Regions from separate parts of the Agrobacterium sp. H141 genome, predicted to be linked through region 1. Evidence: predicted binding sites of a transcription regulator. Region 1 holds the regulator's gene; each other region holds the start of a gene.
What was found. The regulator LexA, encoded in region 1, represses DNA repair genes until DNA is damaged. The targets are predictions, from matches to a motif close to TGTTCNNNNTGTGTTCNG.
Positions count from the first base shown of each region.

Region 2: a site for LexA is predicted at 4,969-4,986, ahead of ACWPM9_RS07470 (putative DNA modification/repair radical SAM protein). Genes of this name have one in related genera too.
Region 3: a site for LexA is predicted at 2,547-2,564, ahead of ACWPM9_RS18525 (DNA recombination protein RmuC). Genes of this name have one in related genera too.

Region 1 is NZ_CM169893.1:2,115,063-2,122,519, forward strand. It holds gene gltA (citrate synthase) at 95-1,384, opposite strand; gene ACWPM9_RS09745 (ComEC/Rec2 family competence protein) at 1,659-3,371, shown strand; gene ACWPM9_RS09750 (hypothetical protein) at 3,383-4,192, shown strand; gene lexA (transcriptional repressor LexA) at 4,146-4,859, opposite strand; gene ACWPM9_RS09760 (VOC family protein) at 5,069-5,965, shown strand; gene kdsA (3-deoxy-8-phosphooctulonate synthase) at 5,962-6,807, shown strand; gene eno (phosphopyruvate hydratase) at 6,967-7,457, shown strand, end outside.
Region 2 is NZ_CM169893.1:1,623,234-1,630,690, forward strand. It holds gene ACWPM9_RS07440 (glycosyltransferase family 4 protein) at 164-1,228, opposite strand; gene greA (transcription elongation factor GreA) at 1,289-1,765, opposite strand; gene ACWPM9_RS07450 (MFS transporter) at 1,918-3,468, opposite strand; gene ACWPM9_RS07455 (SRPBCC family protein) at 3,615-4,073, opposite strand; gene ACWPM9_RS07460 (SRPBCC domain-containing protein) at 4,075-4,518, opposite strand; gene ACWPM9_RS07465 (ArsR/SmtB family transcription factor) at 4,515-4,868, opposite strand; gene ACWPM9_RS07470 (putative DNA modification/repair radical SAM protein) at 4,992-6,224, shown strand; gene ACWPM9_RS07475 (UdgX family uracil-DNA binding protein) at 6,224-7,457, shown strand, end outside.
Region 3 is NZ_CM169893.1:3,936,600-3,944,056, forward strand. It holds gene fmt (methionyl-tRNA formyltransferase) at 1-191, opposite strand, end outside; gene def (peptide deformylase) at 260-775, opposite strand; gene ACWPM9_RS18520 (methyl-accepting chemotaxis protein) at 861-2,366, opposite strand; gene ACWPM9_RS18525 (DNA recombination protein RmuC) at 2,598-3,842, shown strand; gene ACWPM9_RS18530 (ribokinase) at 3,888-4,787, shown strand; gene ACWPM9_RS18535 (nucleoside hydrolase) at 4,852-5,796, opposite strand; gene ACWPM9_RS18540 (Hsp20 family protein) at 5,953-6,381, shown strand; gene ACWPM9_RS18545 (BQ00720 family protein) at 6,430-6,687, shown strand; gene trmB (tRNA (guanine(46)-N(7))-methyltransferase TrmB) at 6,805-7,457, opposite strand, start outside.

The sequences.
Region 1 (7,457 bases):
AATGAAGGGATAGCAGGGGAAAAGGCTGCGGCTATTGCGCAAAGAAAAAGGCCCGGCAAATACCGGGCCTTCATCAGGTGCCTGATCTCTTGGCTTAACGCTTGGAGATCGGTGTGTAATCGCGAGTCGGTGCGCCGGTATAGAGCTGGCGAGGACGACCGATGCGCTGCTGCGGATCTTCGATCATCTCGTTCCACTGGGCGATCCAGCCGACTGTTCGGGCAAGGGCGAACAGAACGGTGAACATGGTCGTGGGGAAGCCGAGTGCGCGAAGCGTGATACCCGAATAGAAGTCGACGTTCGGATAGAGCTTCTTTTCCTTGAAGTAGTCGTCGTTGAGCGCGTATTTTTCGAGCTCCAGCGCCACCTGCATCAATGGATCGTCGCCACGACCGGTTGCTTCAAGTACCTCATACATCGTCTTCTGCATGATCTTGGCGCGTGGATCGTAGTTCTTGTAGACGCGGTGACCAAAGCCCATCAGACGGAACGGATCGTTCTTGTCCTTGGCCTTGGCGATGTATTCAGGGATGCGTTCAACCGAGCCGATTTCCATGAGCATGTTGAGCGCGGCTTCGTTGGCGCCACCGTGAGCAGGGCCCCAGAGGCAGGCAATGCCGGCTGCAATACAGGCGAACGGGTTGGCACCGGAAGAACCAGCGAGACGAACCGTGGATGTGGAGGCGTTCTGCTCGTGATCGGCATGCAGGATGAAGATACGGTCCATGGCACGGGCCAGAACCGGGTTCACCTGATATTCCTCGCAGGGAACGGCAAAGCACATGCGCAGGAAGTTTGCCGCATAATCCAGGTCGTTTTTCGGATAAACGAAGGGCTGGCCGATATGGTACTTGTAGGCCATGGCGGCAATTGTCGGCATCTTTGCGATCATGCGCAGCGAGGCAACCATGCGCTGATGCGGATCGGTGATATCGGTCGAGTCGTGGTAGAAGGCCGACAGAGCGCCGACGGTACCAACCATGACAGCCATCGGATGGGCGTCGCGGCGGAAGCCGGTGAAGAAGCGGCTCATCTGTTCGTGCACCATGGTGTGATGCGTGACGCGATGATCGAAATCCTTCTTCTGAACAGCTGTTGGCAGTTCGCCATAAAGCAGCAGATAGCAGGTCTCGAGGAAATCGCCCTGTTCGGCCAACTGTTCGATGGGGTAACCGCGGTGCAGCAGAATGCCTTCGTCACCATCGATAAAGGTGATCTTGGATTCGCAGGATGCGGTGGACGTAAAGCCCGGGTCGTAGGTGAAGGCGCCAGTGTTTTTGTAGAGTGCGCCAATGTCGACAACGTCTGGACCAAGGGTGCCAGTTTTGACAGTCAGGTCGACAGTTTTGCCACCGAGATTTATTTCAGCGCTTTTGTCCGTCATGCTAATCCTCCGAATGGGCGGGAGATGCCCTCAAATTGGGCACCACAGGTTAAGCGTCAGGCATTAGCTATATGATCCGAAGGTTAATGCCAAGCTATCGACCCGCCAAATTGTGCACTGCACTGCATGCGCTGCACTATCTGGCCTGATGAACGCGCGTATACCGCGAGCATGTTCTGCTTAACAATCAACCGCTTCGCGAATAAGCTGTCCTCCGTGACTTGGTGTCGGCTTGGTTGTTGCAGTGAGCCGGACACTTCGTGGGGGCCGTACCATGCATGAAGCGTTGGAAAAGCACCTGGATACGATCCGATCTGTTGGCAGGCCGCGCGCTGTCGCGCCTGTGTCTTCACGTCTGCGCCATACGCGCGAAGGAATGACGCGGCCGCGGTCTGTCCCCGAGTTCAGCGCGTTTTTTTCACGCCTTGCGAGCAGAAGCGCGGCATGCCTGGAAGACGAGCGTGATCACGGCCATGTTTTCCTGTTCCTGCCGGTTTTCATGGGTACTGGCGCTATTTTATGGTTTGCGGCTGATGATCCGCCCAAGCTTTTCGTGTTGATTTTGCTCTTTTGCGGTCTGGCTTGTCTCGGAGTTGTCAGCCGCTATCGCAATCCGTGTTGGCACTACGTCTTGCTGGCCTCGATGCTCATGACCGCCGGGTCTTTGTTTGCTGTTTGGGAAACGGCGCGTCTGGATACGGTCATGCTGGACAGCCCGGTCACGACTCATATCACAGGCATTATCGAGCAGCGAGAGGAGGGGGCGAGCGGCGAATGGCGCTATATCGTCCGTATTGCACAGACCCGAGAACCACAGTTACGGCGCCCGCCTTCGAGAGTTTCGCTGGTGGCGCGCGCGGATCATAGACCATTTATGATCGGTGCCGCGATTGAGGGGAGGGCCAGATTATCTCCTCCCTCGGGGCCTGCGCTACCCGGACTGAATGACTTTGCCTTTTCTGCCTATTTTGACGGCATTGGCGCGATCGGCTTTTTCCTCGGCGCGCCTGATGTCGGCGAATCGACCCAATCCGACCAACCGCAAACGGATTTTTTGACCTCTGCGAAACGGGCATTGGCATCCAATCTACTGTCGGTGCGTGGCGCTATCGGCGAGCGGATACGAACGGCAATCGGCGGAGACGAAGGTGCTTTTGCTGCGGCGATCGTGACAGGTGAGCGGCGGGCGCTTTCAGAGCCCGTCCTGGACGACCTGCGGCGCTCGGGCCTTGCCCATGTGATTGCGATTTCCGGCCTGCATATGGCGCTGGCGGCTGGATTGTTCTTTGTCGGTCTACGGGTGGTGTTGAGCCAGTTCACAGGCTTTGCACAATCCAGACCGATCAAGAAGTATGCAGCCGCTGGCGCGCTTGTCGCAGCATTCTTCTATCTGATGATTTCCGGTGCCCAGGTGTCGGCGCAGCGCGCTTTCGTGATGATGGCAATCATGCTCATGGCTGTGCTATTGGACAGGCCAGCGATCAGCATGCGCAATGTGGCACTGGCGGCCACGATCATACTGGCAATCTCGCCCTCCGAAGTGATGGGGCCAAGCTTTCAGATGTCATTTGCAGCGACCGTGGCGCTGGTGGCTGGATATTCCGCGTGGCGTTTCCGCAGATCCCGCGAGGGCTATTTCGACTTTTTGCCTGATATGCCCATTGCCGGTGCGATCATCCGCGTGGTTGGCGGGCTGATCCTCACTTCCGTGATTGGTGGTTTGTCGACCGCGATCTTTTCGCTGGAGCATTTCCACCGCCTCGCCGGCTATAGTTTACCGGCCAATCTGTTGGCGATGCCGATCATCACATTTGTGGTGATGCCGGCCGGCCTGGTGTCGATGTTGCTGATGCCCATCGGTCTCGACACACTTCCGCTTGACGTCATGGGGCATGGACTCGGTCTCGTCATCGCAATTGCCCATACTGTCGCCGAATGGGGTGGCGATGTCGGTAGCGCGCGGCTGGCCGTTGGGTTTTGCCGTTAGCGGTTACGGGCATGCTGATACTGGCACTGCTTCGAAGTCGCATCAGGCATATTGGCACCGCCATCCTCGCAGTTGGTCTGATCACCGGATTGGCGCTTCCTAAAGACAGGACTGCCGATCTGCTGATCTATGAGGACGGTCGTCTGGTTGGGTTGATCGGCAATGGTGCCAACAATGCGGACGTGATCGCCACTACGAGCGCCCGACCGCCGGGCTTCATATTTACCCAATGGCAGAACGGTTTGCAGCGCCACAGCCATCAAAAACCTGCTGTCGAAGAGGATGCCTTGCTTGCCAAGGCGATTGCGCCGCGGGACATCGCGACCCCTGATGGTGGTCGCCGCTTTCCCGTGCTTTCGGAAAATGCGATACGCTACGCCAGCACGAAACTCGCACATATGTTGGACATGTCGGTCGACGGCCAGTTCAGTTGCCTGAACAAGGTCTGGTGCGTTGCCCGTATCAGCGGGGGCTGGCGGGTGGTGACACTTGAGGAGCCACGGCTTTCAGGCCTGGCCTGCGATCTCGGTGATATTGTTATTTCTGCGCGACGGCTTGGCTATGACCATTGTCGCTCGGGCGCGAGATTGATCACGCCCGATACACTTCGCAAAACGGGCTCTTTGGAAATATGGCTAGGCCCGCACAGCAACGGGGCAATCGCTTTGCGCTCTGCTTTCTCCGGCCGTGCAAGGCCCTGGAGCCTGCATCGTAGATATGATTGGCGCAGCGGCCGCTATGATATGAAACCAGTGGAGACCGTGCTCACCGACCTCAGTGATAGCGGCGGATCAGGCCGACCAGCTTACCCTGAACCTTGACCCTGTCAGGCCCAAAGATCCGTGTTTCGTAAGCCGGATTGGCCGCTTCAAGAGCAATCGACGCACCCTTGCGACGGAAGCGCTTCAGGGTTGCTTCCTCGTCATCGACCAGCGCCACGATGATATCGCCCGGACTGGCGGTCGAGCCATTGCGGATGATCACGGTGTCGCCGTCAAGGATGCCGGCCTCGATCATCGAGTCACCCTTGACCTCAAGCGCATAATGCTCGCCGCTGCTGACCATTTCGGCGGGAATGCTGATTTCATGAGTGTTGTTCTGAATGGCAGAGATTGGCACACCGGCGGCAATGCGACCCATCACCGGAACGGAAACCGTATTGTTGTTGTCTTCGCTCGGCTGGCGCAGCATCGGCGGTGGCGTCTTGCCGCGGCTGCCCTCGATGACGCTGGGCGAGAAACCGCCGCGACGTGGCTGCATGCTGGGTGAATAGGCTTCGGGAAGCTTGATCACTTCCAGTGCTCTTGCCCTGTTGGGTAGCCGGCGAATGAAACCGCGCTCCTCCAGCGCTGTGATCAGACGATGGATGCCGGATTTGGAGGCCAGATCCAGTGCATCTTTCATTTCATCAAAGGATGGCGGCACGCCGGACTCCTTCATTCTTTCGTGAATGAAGAGCAACAATTCCTGTTGTTTGCGGGTCAGCATTGCGATTCCCTTTGATGAAACAAATCCAGAACATACACTATCTGTTCCAGTTGTGTTCTGCAAGTGACTAAATTTTTGTGAGGCTGGCAACAATGGAATTGATGGGTCGGCGCGCACATCAGAACTAAAGTGTTCGATAAAGTGCGATGTCTTGTGTTTGAGCCTGCGATGGCGCACAACCGACGCGTTTTGATGCTGAGGAACCGTTCATGGATTCATCGTCTGCCTCGCCGGCCCGCGCGCTCGATCATATTGTCCTGCCTGTCGGAGCGCTTGGGGTCGCACGCAACCGGTTGACGGCGCTCGGTTTCACGGTGGCAGCCGATGCGCTCCATCCATTCGGCACCGAAAATGCCTGTGTTTATTTTTCCGAAGGCGGATATCTGGAGCCTCTGGGTGTTGCCGATCCTGAGAAATGCCACGACGCGATACGGCAGGGCAATGTGTTTGTGGCGCGCCATGAAGCGTTTCGGGCAGATCGTGGCGAGGGGCTGTCGGCCATTATTGCCGAGAGCCGCGACGCGGATGCGGATCACGCAAGGTTCGAGGCAGAGGGACGGTCTGCCGGCAAGATGCTGTCTTTCGAGCGACCTGTTCAAGCGGCCGATGGAAGCGAGGCGAAAGCCGGTTTCAAGCTGGCTTTCGCCAAGGATGAACAAGCGCCTGACCTGCTGCTGTTTGCCTGTGAGCGACTGTTGCCGCTGGCGATCGACAAGGAGGCGCTGGCGCAACACGACAATAGCGCAATGCGTGTGAGTGGCGTGATCTTGACGGCGGAAGACCCCTCAATATTTGAGGGTTATATCGATGCTGTGTTTCAGGCGCATGCTTCAGCAACCCGAGGCGGCAGACTGGAATTCGCTGCCGGCGGCACTCAGATAGAAGTGATGACGCCGGACGGATTTACCCGCAGCTATGGTCTATCTGTAATGAGCAGGACCGCCGGTCTTGAGGGCGCGGGATTAGTCGTTGCCGTGGGCGATCTTGGCGTGACAGGTGCGCTTCTTGCCGCTAATGGCATTTCTTACGAAGCCCGGGAGGGTCGCCTTGTGGTTCCACCATCGGCGGGTCAGGGCGTAACATTCATATTCGAGGACAAGGCATGAGCATTTCACCAAATTCAAGCGTGGTCGTTGGCGATGGCGCAAGCAAGGTCACCTTTTCCAATAGCGCACGCTTTTCGTTGATCGCCGGCCCTTGCCAGATGGAGAGCCGCGACCACGCCTTTATGATGGCTGGCGAGATCAAGGAAATCTGCGACACGCTCGGCATCGGCCTCGTCTACAAGTCCTCTTTTGACAAGGCCAACCGGACATCTCTGTCTGGGAAGCGCGGTATCGGGCTGGAGCAGGCACTTGAGGTGTTTGCAGACCTTAAAAAGGAATTCGGCTTTCCTGTGCTGACCGACATTCACACCGAGGAACAGTGTGCCATCGTCGCGCCGGTGGTCGACGTGTTGCAAATCCCGGCCTTCCTCAGTCGCCAGACAGACCTGCTGGTCGCTGCTGCCAAGACTGGTCGTGCGATCAACGTCAAGAAAGGCCAGTTCCTCGCGCCCTGGGACATGAAGAACGTGCTCGCCAAGATCGTCGAAAGCGGCAATCCGAACGTGCTCTTGTGCGAGCGCGGTGCATCCTTCGGATACAATACACTGGTGTCTGATTTCCGCGCCTTGCCGATCATGGCGGCCATGGGGGCACCTGTGGTGTTTGACGCGACCCATTCCGTGCAGCAACCGGGCGGGCAGGGTGGATCGACCGGTGGACAGCGCGAATTCGTTGAAACGCTTGCGCGTGCCGCCGTTGCCGTTGGCGTTGGCGGGCTGTTCATCGAAACCCATCAGGATCCGGATAACTCACCTTCTGACGGCCCGAACATGGTTCATCTGAAAGACATGCCGCGGCTTCTGGAAACCCTTCTGGCGTTTGACGCAATCACCAAGGGGTGAGGCTGCGAAGTTTCGACACTGAGGCGAAGGCACTGTCGATGGCATCGGCTTGTCTCGCTTCAGGCGACACCAAGCTTTCATACTCTTGCCATTGTATTTTTCTCTTCTTCGATTAATACAGGCCCATCCTCAATCCCACCCAGAAACCGGGAGGTCCCCATGACTGCAATCACCGACATCATCGGCCGCGAAATTCTCGATAGCCGCGGCAATCCGACTGTAGAGGTCGATGTCTTTCTTGAAGACGGCAGCATGGGTCGCGCAGCCGTTCCGTCGGGTGCCTCGACCGGTGCGCACGAAGCCGTCGAGCTTCGCGATGGTGGCAAGCGCTATCTTGGCAAGGGCGTTGAAAAGGCCGTCGAAGCCGTCAACACCGAGATCTTCGATGCCATTGGCGGCCTGGATGCGGAAAACCAGATCCAGATCGACAACATCATGATCGAGCTGGACGGCACGCCAAACAAAGCGCGCCTCGGGGCAAATGCTGTTCTCGGTGTGTCTCTGGCCGTTGCCAAGGCTGCTGCCGAAGCCTCCGGTCTGCCGCTTTATCGTTATGTTGGCGGCCCGAACGCCCGCACGCTGCCAGTTCCGATGATGAACATCATCAATGGCGGCGCGCATGCCGACAACCCGATCGACTTCCAGGAATT
Region 2 (7,457 bases), 490 kb from region 1:
CGAGATCGGTAGCTTCTAACGGTCTACTTTGGGTTGACGTAAAGCTGACCGAGAAAAAACTTGTCGTCAGGTTTGATCTATCTGACCATGTACACTTGGCCGACTATAATCCTTGCAGTTGACCATCGGTTGCGACCACATGCTTCTTTCGCCAGTTTTGTCTTTATCTTTTCACGTTCAAGACCGCAGTTTCGATCATGTGTCCGATCTGCAGCGGTTTGAAATTTTCCTGGATGTAGGACCATCCTTTCAAGGAGAGGCTTTGGCGCAACTGAGGGTCTTCCAGCAATTCCTGCAACGCATTTGCCAATCCCTCGGCGTCGTCGATCTCCACCAAAAGGCCACCGCCGGACTGCTCGATCAGGTCCAGCGGTCCGTCGGTTCGAGAGGCGACCACCGGCACGCGACGGGCCATGGCCTCGATCATTACGAGACCAAAGGGCTCACTGCGAGAGGGCAGGCAAAAGATATCGATCTCGTCGAAAAACGAACGCGGTTCGCTGATCCAACCGCGCCATTCGATATGGTCTGATACTCCAAGTCTTTCAGCCTCAGCCTTGTGTTTGTCCGCGTCGCTTCCATCGCCCCCGATCACAAGCTTGAAGGCGCTGCCTTGCGCTTTCAGGTTGGACGCGGCAGCGATAAGGCAATCGAGTCCCTTCTTCGGACGGATTTCTGCGAGGAAGCCAATGACCGGCACCGGGTTCTTGCAGCGGTTTGTCGGTAATGGTTCGAAACAGGCAGGTGACAATCCGTTGCGGATGCGATGCACGCTTCGAACCCAGCGACGCTGACGTGCTTCTTCTTCAAGATAGCGATGCTGGGCATTGGAGATCGACAGCCAGTGGGCGTATGTGCCACGGCTGCCTACGCTATAATTGTGAAAAACTGCAAAGTGCTTTCCGCGTCCTGAAAGCCAAGCGAGTGGCCAGAGGCGGCCATTGTTGTGGATGACGCCGTCGCATTGCAGAAAGACTTGGATCATGTGCCAAAGAAGGCCGGGGTGCAGAAGAACCGACAGAAAGGATCGTATGTTTCGATCCTGATACACAGTGGCGCCAAGGGCCTGCGCGGCCTCTGCAAATATGGGAGAAGCCGTCCACACGCAGACATTATGGCCCGCTGCGATCAAGCCCTCAACATAGGAGAGACCCGCTTTGACGATGCCGCCTGTTCTGACATTGGCGGAAGCGTGAACTATTGCAATGGAAAGAGGAGGTTGGTTCATCCGATGTAAACGGCCTGTAGGCTCAGACGGCGCATTTACATGCGCCGCCTAGCATTCCCATCAACCCCAGTTGACCGCAAGGATCTCGTAGGCCTTGGAACCGCCGGGGGCGACGACTTCGATGGAATCGCCGACTTCCTTGCCGATCATGGCGCGGGCGATCGGGGACGAGATGGAAATGCGGCCCTGCTTTACATCGGCTTCCTGGTCGCCAACGATCTGATAGGTCTTTTCCTCGTCCGTGTCCTCGTCGACCAGCTTGACGGTCGCGCCAAATTTGATCTTGGAGCCGGACATTTTCGACAGGTCTATGACCTCTGCGCGGGCGACCAGATCTTCCACTTCGCCGATGCGGCCCTCATTGTGGCTCTGCGCTTCCTTGGCGGCGTGATATTCGGCATTTTCGGAAAGGTCGCCATGGGCGCGCGCTTCAGAGATCGCCTCGATGATACGGGGCCGCTCTTCCTGCTGGCGCCAACGCAGTTCCTCTTGCAGCTTGGTAAAGCCACTCTGCGTCATCGGTACCTTTTCAACCATATTTACTTCCTTTGCACTTCCATCTGCTTGCCGCAGACACAAAAGAAAACAGGCCCCGAAGCGAAGCTTCGGAACCATGTCTCAAGTCAACGTTGTATTCACTATAGCAGATCGTCGGAGGCAATTTCCAGAGTTTTATGAAGGCCGTTCCATCAGCTGTGGTGAGCCGGATCGGGCAGGACGGCCGGAGGGCTTGTGGCATAGACCCGGCTTGCCAGAGCGGCAAGGGCCAGAAGGGTAATTGCAGCCACTGCGCAGATAACGGCAAAGCCCAGAGAAAAGCTGAAACGGGCAAGCGCCAGCCATGCTGCATCCATTGCGTTCAATGTGGCAGCGCTTTCAACAGCCCCTGCCAGGGTTTCGCGTACGGCATTGGCATGCTGCGGCGTCAGGTCGCTGGTGTCGGCGCCTTGCATTTGCAGCCGGTAGACCAGAGAGCCCAGACTGCCGAGAACTGCGACACCGAGGGCGCCGCCGAATTCTGCTGCGGTTTCCGATATGGCGGAGGCGGCGCCGGCCTTGGCCGGTGCCACTGATCCGACTACCAGTCCGGTCGTGGTCAGGACCACCGGAACAAAGCCGATGCCGATCAGCGTGCTGGCAAATAGCAGTCCGTAGAGGTTCTCGTGATAGACGGCGACAGCCATGACTGCCACGCCGACGGCGTTGATCAGCAAGCCTGACAGAACCGTGGGCACGGCACCCAGCCGCTGCGTCACCCGCCACGCCTGAAGGGACATGACGGTGAAGGCCGTGGAGGGCAGTATCGACCACAGGGCTGCCTCAAGCGGACTTTGCCCCAGCACCAATTGCAAAAACTGATTCTGATAGAGAAAGACGGCAAAGACGAAGCAGACGCCGAACAGGTTGACCATCAGCGAGGCTGTGAAGGCGGGCACTTTAAAAAGCTTGAGGTCGATCAGCGGATCGGCGAGGCGCAACTGCCGGCGCAGGAAGGTCGTGCCGAGGCAAAGTCCAATGGCGATCGGCACCAGATGGTGGATGCGAAAGCCGTCCACAGCCATATGCTTGAGGCCGTAGATGACCGGCAGCACGGTTGCCAGCGAGAGGCCCACACTGAGGAGATCGAGCCTGCCGGATTGCTCGTTGCGAAATTCCGGCAACAGAAAAGGTGCAGACACGATCAGCGCTGCCATCACGGGCAGGTTGATCAGGAAAACAGAACCCCAGTCGAAGAACTGCAAGAGCACGCCGCCGATTAGTGGCCCGATCAGGCCGCCCAGCGCAAAGGCCGTACCCCAGATGCCGATGGCGCGGTTACGCTCGGCTTCCACCGAGAACATGTTGACGATCAGTGACAGGGTGGAGGGGGCAATGGTGGCACCGGCGATGCCGAGCAGCGCGCGGGCGACGATCAGCATGGACGGTGTTGGCGAAAATGCCGCCATCAGCGACGCCAGGCCAAAGGCGCCAGCGCCGATCATCAGGATTTTTCGTCGCCCGATGCGATCGCCCAGTGTGCCCATGGTGATGAGAAAACCGGCAACCATGAAGCCATAGATGTCGTTGATCCAGAGAAGTTCGGAGGCGCTCGGATGCAGATCGCGGGTAATGGCGGGAATGGCCAGAAAGAGCACCGACAAATCCATGGAGTAGATGAGGCACGCGACCGACAGCACAATTGCGCCGATCCATTCCTTGCGGCCAGCGGGTATGGGGGCGGTGTCCGTGATCGGCTGCATTATCGGGTTTCCAGAGGCAAAGGCGCCAAAATGGGTTGGTGCGGATGAATAGACAAATCTAAAGTATTGATGGGTGTTGGGCCACCGACGACTTATACGATATCGATGCTGACACTTTCCGACAGCAATGGTGGAACGCGCGTGGTTTACCGCGAAAGGACGTAACGTTCCAATTTCGCCAACGTCTGTTTTCCGCCCTCGACAGCGCCGAACTCGACCTTCGCAGCGCGGTCTTCTTTTGTCGGCAGAACCAGAACCAGCGATATGTGCGTTTTGCCGCTCACATCCTCGAATGTTATGACGCCGTTGAAGTGTGCCGGCTCGCCCATGTCGCCGCCGTGCTCATAAGCGATACGGGAAGGTGGGGATATTTCGGTGTAGCGGATCCAGTTTGGCCAGTCTTTTCCGTCCGGTCCATGCATGGTGTAACGCCACAATCCGCCGACGGAGAAGGTCATGTCATGCGTTTCGTTGGTGAAGCCATCAGGTCCCCACCAGGCATCCAGATGTTTGGGGTCGGAAAAGGCTTCGAAGACTTTTTCGCGCGGTGCGGCGATGGTGCGTTCGACGCGGATGACACGGGCGGGATCGAGTTCGGCGCTCATCTCACTGGCACTTTCCACTGGTCAGCAGGGCCTCCAGCCGGTCCAGGTTCTGCTCGTTGGCGGCGTGAAGGAATTTTTGCAACTGCTCGTTCTCCTCTGTGCGGTCAAACAGCATGCGCCAGACAAGCGATGTGCCGTCCGGCGTGTCGCTGTAGGTCATTTCAAGCGTGAACACGTGGACCGGTTCGTGGTGACGGGCCACAATGCGTTCGCCCTCGATCACGTCTTCAAAGGTCCAGCGGTTGTGAAAGTCGGCTCCATTGGAAGCCGTCATGGTCACACGCCAGGTGCCGCCCGCTTTGAGGTCAAAGGCAGAGATCCTATTGGTGAAACCATGCGGCCCCCACCATTGAGCAAGCCGTGCGGGATCGGCAAAAGCGGCAAACACAGTTTGTCTGTCGAAGGGATAGTGGCGCTCGTTGAGGATTTCGATCGTGTCGGTCATGATTGGCCTTCGTCTTTGGTGGCGTCATTTGTCTGAAGGTGGGTGAGGTAGGATTCCAGCCGGTCGAGACGCTGATCCCACAATTTCCTGTAGTCGGTCATCCAGCTATCAATGTCTTGAAGGGGTGCTGTCTCCAGGCGGCAGGGTCGCCATTGTGCCGTCCTGCTGCGCGAAATCAGGCGTGCCCGTTCAAGAACTTTCAGGTGTTTGGAAATCGACGGCAGGCTCATATCGAAGGGCTCGGCCAATTCACTGACCGTCGCTTCGCCCCTGGAGAGGCGAGAGAGGATTGCCCTGCGCGTTGGATCGGCCAGCGCGAAGAGGGTTTCGGAAAGCGCATCGGTCGCCATATTTGCCCGCTTGGTTAAATAGCTGATTGGCTAAATACAATATGCCCCTGTTTCCGTCAAGATAACGGTAAAGCGATTGCGGCAGGTTGACGGAGATTGAGTGAACATATAGTGAACAAGCCTATGAAGAAGTCGTTCTCTCACCGATTGGCAGTTCTGTCCGATGCCGCGAAATATGATGCGTCTTGCGCCTCGTCGGGCACCGAGAAACGGCATTCGGGTCCCGGCGGCGGACTTGGCTCGACAGAAGGTGCTGGCATTTGTCATGCCTATGCGCCGGACGGGCGCTGCATCTCGCTTTTGAAAATCCTGCTCACCAATTTCTGCATTTATGATTGTGCCTACTGCATCAATCGATCGTCCAGCAATGTTGAGCGGGCGCGCTTCACGCCGGACGAAGTGGTCTGGCTGACAATCGAATTCTATCGCCGCAACTATATTGAAGGCTTGTTCCTGTCCTCCGGTATCATCCGCTCGTCGGACGATACGATGGGCGAAATGGTGAAAATCGCCCGGGATTTGCGACTTAAGCATAATTTCCGCGGATACATTCATCTGAAGACCATCCCGGAAGCGTCAGCGCACCTCATCGAGGAGGCGGGGCTTTATGCCGATCGCCTGTCGATCAATGTCGAACTGCCCACAGACCAGGGGCTCTCCCGTTATGCACCGGAAAAGAAACCGCTGGGCATACGCCGCGCCATGGGGGATTTGCGGTTGAAGATCGAGGAGGCGAGCGAGCCAACGCTTCAGACAGGCAGACGCCGCAAGTTCGTACCCGCCGGGCAGAGCACGCAGATGATTGTCGGCGCCGACGGTGCGGACGATGCGACGATACTGGGCTCGAGCGCGCGACTTTACAGCAGCTATGGCCTGAAGCGCGTCTACTACTCAGCCTTCAGCCCGATCCCCGATGCGTCCAAGTCGCTTCCTTTGGTCAAGCCACCTTTGATCCGTGAACACCGGCTCTATCAGGCCGACTGGCTCTATCGCTTCTATGGCTTTTCGGTCGAGGAGATTACCTCGGGGCGAGAAGGCGGAATGCTGGATCTCGATCTCGATCCCAAACTCGCCTGGGCGCTCGGCCATCGCGACCGGTTTCCGGTTGACGTCAACCGGGCAGACCGGGAAGCCCTTTTGAGAGTGCCCGGCCTTGGACAGAAGGTGGTGAAATCCATTCTCTCGGCCCGACGCCAGCGGAGCCTCACGCTTGACGATTTGAAGCGGCTCGGTGCGTCGCCTAAAAAGATCCGGCCCTTCGTCGTGGCACAAGGATGGTCTCCGATCCGGCTGGCGGATCGCAGTGATCTTCGAAGCCTGTTTGCTCCGCAGCCGCAGCAACTGGCGCTGTTTTGATGCAGACCGTCACGCTGGACGGGCGCGGCGATTTCGAGGAATGGCGCGCAGCCGCTCGTCGGTTGCTCTCTGCCGGTGTTCGGCCGGAAGACGTTGCCTGGCAAATGCTTGGTTCTGACGATTCAGGACTGTTTGGGGGCATTGACCATTCGTTCAAAGGGGAGGCGTTCGGAGGGAGAGTAGACCCTGGGGCTATTGCCCGAACTGCCCCGATCAATGTTCCGCGTGCTTTCATCGAGGCTGCTGAAGCCGCTGTCTGTCATTGCGATTCTTCCAGATTTTCGCTGCTCTATCGGCTGCTTTGGCGTTTGCAGGACAATCGTGCGCTCCTGGATGACCGTGCGGACGGCGATGTCGCGCTGTTGCGCAAGCTGGTCAAGTCGGTACGCCGCGACAGCCACAAGATGAAAGCTTTCGTGCGCTTCAAGGATGTCGGCGACGGAACGGGTGGACGGCGCCGGTTTGCGGCATGGTTCGAGCCTGACCACTTCATCGTCGGTCGAACCTCAACTTTTTTCGCACGTCGCTTTGCCGATATGGACTGGCTGATCGCCACGCCGAAAGGGTCAGCGGCATGGGACGGAGAAAGGCTTACGATCGATCCGTTGCCAGCGGGAAAGCTGCATGATGAGGATGAGGCCGATGCGCTGTGGCGCATTTATTACGCCAATATCTTCAACCCGGCGCGTTTGAAGGTGAAGGCAATGCAGTCGGAAATGCCGAAGAAATACTGGAAAAACCTGCCTGAGGCGCAGTTGATTCCGGAGCTGATCGCCAGTGCCGAAGCGCGAATACGGACAATGGCAGAGGCCCAACCGAAGACTGCGCCGGCTTTCCACGACAGGCTGCAGGCGGAATGGGAGGACGGCCGAGCGCGAAGCGCGATTGTCCCCGACGATCCGCTGGAGGCCTTGTCACGCGAGATCAATGGCTGCGACCGCTGTCCGCTTCATAGAACGGCAACGCAGGCGGTGTGTGGGGAAGGGCCACTCGATGCCGAGATCATGATGATCGGCGAGCAACCGGGGGATCGCGAAGACCTGGCGGGGCGGCCGTTCGTCGGTCCGGCTGGCAGCATACTGGATGGCGCGCTTGAAAGTGCGGGACTGGATCGCGGACGACTTTATATCACCAATGCCGTCAAGCATTTCAAATATGAGCCGAGGGGCAAGCGGCGTATCCATCAGCGTCCGAATGTCGGAGAGGTCGAACATTGCCGCTGGTGGCTGGAGA
Region 3 (7,457 bases), 1.8 Mb from region 1:
GTGAATACCTCGATACCAAGCTCTTCAGCTGCCTGATGGACTGGAGATTTCTTGAGGTCGAGGCCACGGCGTCCGCCCGGGCGCGGTGGCTGCGAATAGACAGCGACAACCTCATGGCCGGCATCTGCCAGCGCTCTCAGTGTCGGAACCGAAAAATCAGGGGTTCCCATGAAGATGATGCGCAAAGCCATGTGCGTTCCGTCGCTTCTACAATCGGATCGAGAGGGGAAATCCTGCCCCTTACAGTCTGACGATCGGTTCAGATCGCCCGTGTCTTGGCGGATTTCGTGAACCTCTTGATCACCATTTCCCGCTTCAACCGCGAAATGTGATCAATGAAAAGAACACCATTCAGGTGATCGATTTCGTGCTGCAGGCAGGTCGCGAGCAATCCGTCGGCCTCGGTCATCTGTTCGCGCCCATCCCTGTCGAGCGACTTGACCGTCACGGCAGCCGGACGCTCCACTTCCGCATAATAATCCGGAATGGAGAGGCAACCCTCTTCATAGGTCGAGCGCTCATCCGAGGACGTGATAATCTCGGGATTGATGAAGACCAGCGGCTGGCGGTCTTCATCTTCCTTGCTGATATCGATGACCAGAAGACGGCGAGCTACACCGATCTGGATCGCCGCAAGGCCTATACCTGGCGCCTCGTACATGGTGTCGAGCATGTCGTCGGCCAGTTTATGAAGGTCGGAATCGAACCTCTCCACCGGCTGAGAGCTCTGGCGGAGAATGGGATCGGGCAGGATGATAAGAGGCTTGATCGTCATAGTTTTCCCATAACGCATCTTTCCGGGGGAAGGAAAGAGAAAACACCGAAGCGGCACAAACCACTCCGGTGCTGAATAACCCCAATCAGGCAGCGTGGCGCTGCACTGTCGACGCGGACGCGTTTGAACTTTTCTCAGAGCCAGTACGCAGATTGCCGAGAAGTGCGACCAGACCAGCCACCTCATTGCGCAGGCGGCGGGTTTCCTCCGAGGTCTGCTCGACCATCGCCGAATTCTTGTGCGTGAGCGTATCGATGGTGCGCGTTGCCTCGTTGACATCACTTAGCGCCGTCGACTGATCCTTGGCGGCAGTCGCTATCTCGGAGACAATCGTATTGACCGAATTGATTCGCTCGATGATATCCGAAAGGGCGGCACCCGTTTCACTGACAAGGCCGACGCCTTCATTCACCTGGTTCGAACTCTGGGTGATGAGGCCCTTGATTTCCTTGGCCGCGTCGGCGCTTCGTTGCGCAAGATGGCGGACTTCCTGCGCCACAACCGCGAAGCCCTTGCCGGCATCGCCGGCACGCGCCGCTTCCACCCCTGCATTCAGGGCCAGAAGATTGGTTTGGAAGGCGATTTCATCGATCACGCCGATGATCTTGGAGATCTCGCTCGAAGACTTTTCAATCTCCGCCATTGCAGACACAGCCTTGGTGACAACCTCCCCGGATGAGCGCGCACGGTTTTGAGTATCGCTCACTGTGGTTGAAGCCCGCTCCGCATTGGACGCCGTCTGGCTGACGCTGACCGCAAGCTGCTGAAGAGCAGTTGAACTCTCTTGCAAGCCGGAGGCCTGTGCCGATGTTCGCTGCGCCAGTTCATCGGCAGCACCCGAAATCGCCTCGGTACCGTCGAGGATTTCTTCCGACGAGTTCCGAATGGCGGCAAAGAATTTGTTCAGGCCTTCAACCGTGCGATTGTAATCATCGCCCATTTGCTGGAAATTCCCGGGCATGTTGGCCGGCATCTTGGCTTCAAAATCACCGCGGGCCAGCGCCTCCAGTCCCCGGCGCAGGTGTTCCATAGCGACCTTCTGGTCTTCCTCCACGCGAGCACGCTCTTCCTCGAGTTTCAGACGCTGCTCATCGAGCGCATCGATATAGACCGAGATTGCATAATCCATGTCGAGCATGGCGGCCTTGACCACGACGCTGAGTTTGTCGCTGAGCGATGCGGCATATTGCTTGCCGAAGGGGAAAGGCCAGTGTTTCTTTAAAACACCTTCGATCAGCCTGCTCATCAACAGAGAATAACCGCCGATATACCACTTTGGCTCGAGGCCGATGCGGGCATGTGTGCGGCCAATTGCCGTCACACCATCAACAAATTCCTTGTCGAATGTCCCGCGCGCAAGTTTGCTCCAATGACCGACCTGGGCCTTTTTGGCGCCGGCCATGTGGCTCTTGTCACGGAAGAAATGAGCAAGTTTGGGGTGGACTGCAATCTTGGCGTAGAATTCGTCCAAGGCCGGTCCCATGACCTCGTCCAGCGTTGGGCGAAGTTCAGCTAGGCGCTTCGAGCTCTCCCGATCCAAATTCATAAATGCGAGACGTTCCGCGAGGGCGCTATCGATATCTTTAGACATGAAGAAACTTCTCTGAGGCAATGGGAGAATGCGGCACGGTTAATTGCCACGGCAGAATTCAGTAAATCCCTCAAAAGCCTGAACGATGCGTAAACGGCGTCAAAATTCCGGCTGGACTGCAGGCGGGCCGGCGGGCCGGTCGTCAATTCGTTGCTGACTTAGAAGCATTAAGCCAATTTTTGTTCTTGTTTTGATCTATTCTCTTTGTCAAAATCTGATAGGCTTTGCGACATGAACCAGATATCCTTCCATTCTGAACAACCGGTACTCCTCATCGGAGATTTATCTCTTTCAGCCGGGGCTTTTGCGTTAGTTGCAATCTGCCTGCTGATCGCAGTGACCGTCATTGCAGTGCTGATCGGCCGCCGGAGCACCGCATCACGGGCGCGGGCGGTGGAAGAGGCTGCGGCCACCCGGGATTTCATTGCTGAGAAACGTATGGCCGAACTGTTCAGGCTGCAGTCGGAAATGCAGGGCCGAATTGCAGCGATGACCGATGTTTTCAGCAATCGTCAGGCCGAATTCAACCAATCCATGAACGAACGTCTTGATGGAATGTCCCATCGACTGGGATCGTCGATTGCCGAACAGACGAAATCTACCCATGAAAACCTGAGAAGCCTGCAAGAACGGCTGACCTCCATCGATGCTGCGCAGAACAATATCCAGGCACTGGCAAAGGACGTTGTCAGCCTTCAGGCGATCCTGTCCAACAAACAAACCCGCGGCGCTTTTGGCCAATCGCGCATGGAGACGATTGTTGCCGATGGCTTGCCCATAGGCGCTTATGAATTCCAGACAACGCTATCCAACAGCTCGCGGCCCGACTGTACGATCCGGATGCCGAACGATGCCCCGCCCTTGGTTGTCGATGCCAAATTTCCGCTGGAGGCCTGGAATGCCATTCGCGATACGGAATCGCCGGAGGGCAAGAAGACAGCCAGCCAGCAGTTCAAGCGCGACCTTGAGGTGCACATCAAAGATATTTCCGAAAAATACCTGATTGCAGGCGAGACCCAGGAAATGGCCTTCATGTTCGTGCCATCGGAGTCGATTTTCGCCGAGATCCACGAGAATTTTGAAAGCGTGGTGCAGAAGGCGCATCGTTCACGCGTCGTGATCGTATCCCCATCGCTTCTGATGTTGTCGATCCAGGTTATCCAGGCTGTCCTCAAAGACCAGCGCATGCGCGAACAGGCACATGTCATCCAAGGCGAAGTCGTCAGCCTGATGGACGATCTGTCGCGGCTGGATGACAGAACACGAAAGCTGCAAAGCCATTTTCTCTCGGCACAGAAAGATGTGGAGATGATCCTGACATCGTCGGACAAAATTGCAAAACGCGGAGCGAAGATCGAGGCGCTGGAATTCGAACATACGGGTGGCACTGCCACAGCCCAGCCGCACAGCCCTTCGTCCGCAGCCGTTGAAAGCAGAACTGGGTTGCTGAAGCTCAGGGTGGTTGACGAAGATTAGTCTGAGCGGCACAAAGCCCGCTTATCGTCACGAGGACCAATCAACATGATCACCGTTTTTGGCTCCATCAATATGGACCTTGTCGCCACGACTGAACGTCTGCCGAAACCTGGTGAGACCGTGGCCGGCAACAGTTTTGCCACGGCAGCCGGGGGCAAAGGTGCAAATCAGGCACTGGCGGCGACGCGTGCGGGCGCTACGGTTAAGATGGTTGGCGCCGTCGGCAAGGATGAATTCGCAGAGCCGGCTCTGGCAGAACTGCTGGATGCTGGAACCGATCTTACCAGTATTGCACGAGCCGACACGGCCACCGGAACCGCATTGATCCTTGTTGGCGGCGATGGCGAGAACATGATTGCCGTCGTTGCCGGAGCAAATGGCACATTGACAGAAGACGATGCCGTAAAGCTGGTCTCATCCATGGCCCCAAGTGACACGCTGATGCTGCAACTGGAAATCCCTGTACCAGCCGTCAAAAAAGCCTTGTCGTTGGCACGAGGACGGGGTGTGACGACGGTGATCAATATTGCGCCCTTGATCGGCGAAGCCGCTGAGCTCGGTCGTATGGCCGATATCGTGATTGCCAACGAAACAGAGTTCGAAAGACTGGCCGGTCAGGAAGGCATGAATGCGGACGAACGCAAACAGGCACTGATGCGGATTCATAGCGAGACCGGGCAAACGGTGATTGTGACCCTGGGTGCAGAGGGCGTGATCGCCGCACGGGATGGATCCTTGCACGAGACCAAAGGGCTGAAGATCAATCCCATCGATACAGTTGGCGCTGGAGACACCTTCTGCGGGTACTTTGCCGCTGGTCTCGATCAGGGTCTCGACTTCGGCACAGCTCTGCGTCGCGCAGCCGTGGCAGGTTCCCTCGCCTGCCTCAGCCAAGGCGCCCAGCCATCAATTCCATTGGCCGCGGAGGTTAACCGGAATCTTTGACGTTTGAAGACCGCGGCGGATCGCCTGCGGCCTTCTCCAACTTCTCCGTCAATCCATGGGTGCCTTAGAACCGTGCGACGCGTTCGATCAAAAGGTCAAAGAAGCCATCGGCGTCCACATGGCGCATGACTGTGGCGTTGGGCTTGCGCCCCGATACGCGCCACCAGTCGACCACCGTCATGCCGACCGTCAGCTCTGACTGCGTTTCGATTTCGACATTGCACTCTCGCCCCTGGAAGAGCTCCGGCTTCAGAAGATAGGCGATAACGGACGGATCATGCAGCGGGCCACCGTCGGAACCATATTTTTCCTCGTCGAAGCGTTCGAAGAACTGAAGCCATCCCACCATCACATCGGACTGACGGGTTCCTAGCTCTGCGATGCGGGCGACACGCGCCTTGGTGGTCAATAGCTGATGCGTAACGTCGAGCGGCATCATAACAATCGGAACGCCGGAGCGGAATACAATCTCTGCCGCATGCGGGTCGACATAGATATTAAATTCTGCGGCCGGGGTGATATTGCCGCCCTCGAAAAAGCCACCCCCCATCATGACCAGTTCGCGAATTTTCGGCGCGATGTCGGGCGCTTTTACAAGCGCCGTCGCGATATTTGTCAGGGCGCCCAAAGTGCAGACCGTGACCTCGCCATCAGCTTCCCGACGGATGGTCTCTATGATGAAGTCGACAGCATGCTGGGACTGGACTGGCATCGTCGGCTCAGGCAGATCGGCGCCATCCAGTCCGGTCTTGCCGTGGACATGCTCCGCTGTCACCAGCTTGCGCTGCATCGGCTGACTTGCGCCTTCGTAAACTGGAATGTCGGAACGACCGAAGAGCTCACACACGACCCGCGCATTGCGGCTTGTCTGCGCAAGCGGCACATTGCCGGCAACGGTGCATACGCCCAGGACCTCCAACTCCTGCGGACTAGCGAAGGCCAGCATCAGTGCTGCTGCATCATCCTGACCTGGGTCGGTGTCGATTATGATTTTCCTGGGCATCATCATCCAACTATCTGCAAACAAAAAAAGCTGTGACTGATGATCATTGCGCCTGGCGAAAGTCAAGCCGCACCGACTTGCATGGAAAGCAGGCAGGTACCATATGCATTGCGGAATAAGCGAAAGCTGCCGGTAGAGGAACCCGGGCCAAAGGGAGAGTCAATGAGCCGCATAAAACCGCTAACCAGCTCTCTGCTTCTGGGTTTCGAAGTGAGCGAAACGGTTCTGGCCAAGATTGCCCGGCACAATGACGGCTATCCGCCCTATAACATCGAGCGCGTTCGCAGAACTGGCGCTGACGGGCAGGAGAGACTGAGAATCACCCTGGCCGTTGCGGGATTCGAGGAAAGTGAACTCGAAGTCATGCTGGAGGCCAGCACATTGCTCGTTCGGGGTCGTCAATCCGAGCGCCCGGACGCAGATTATCTTTTCCGCGGAATAGCCGCCCGCCAGTTCCAGCGAAGTTTTATGCTAGCCGATGGCATGGATGTACTCAAAGCCAGTCTTCACAATGGCTTGCTGAAAATTGATCTGATCCGCCCGAACCCGCAGCAAGAGGTGAGAAAAATTAACATTTCGATCCCACAATAGGGTGAACGGCCATGTGCGCCGTTGCTCCCGAAACCGTGGAGGATCGGAATGTTACTGAGAGAAACTACCACTGGGCTGACGCAATCCGAACTGGCGCATCTAGGCTCAGGTGAAATCGGCTATATCCGCAAAATGCGATCTGAAGAAGTTTCGCGCTGCTTCCCCGAAGCGCCGGACATTGATCCAAGCCTTGATCTATGGGCCCTCTTCGGCGCCGATGGTACGCCGATCCTGCTGACGGACAACCGATCCAGCACTTTCTACAAGGCTGCCGAAGACGAGCTTCGTACGGTTAGCCTGCACTAGCCAATTAGCGGACACAGACCATGCGCCGGTAGAATTTCCGGCGTATGTAAGTCTGCGCTTGAGCGCACGAGTCGATGCACGCAAAAGCGGCCTCGGCTGGCACTCGTTGTGCCCAACTTATACCAGTTTCTTGAATGTCAGATAGGCGGAGCTACGACCTTCGCGCTTAGCCTTGGCTTCGTAACGTGTGCTCGGCCAGCCCTCATAGGGCGTCAACCAATCTGCAGACGTGTCCGCCAGCCATTCGAACCCACCGTGATCGCGGCACATCAGCAGCGTCCAGTTGACGTATGTATCGATGTCGGACGCGAAGCAGAACAAACCGTCACGCTTCAGAACACGGTGGAACCGCGTGAGATTGACCTGGCTCACGAACCTGCGTTTCCAGTGTTTGCGCTTAGGCCAGGGATCCGGATAGAGCAGGTCTATATGATCGATGGAATTCGCCGGTAGCCAATCGAGAAGCTGGGTCGCATCGTCGTCATAGACGCGGATATTGCGCAGACCTTTTTCCTCGACACTCGCAAGCAGCTTGGCCATCGAATTGACGAAGGGCTCAACGCCGACGAATCCCGTAGACGTAAGCTCTGAGGCGCGATGAACGAGATGCTCACCGCCGCCAAAACCGATTTCCAGGCGAGTATTTTTGACCGGGATGGGGAAAAGTTCCCGAAGCTCTTCCGGTGCAGCCGTGCCGAGATCAATCTTGAGCGCAGGGAGGACATGCTCCATGCGATCAACCTGGAGATCCCGCAGGGGCTTGCCCTTGC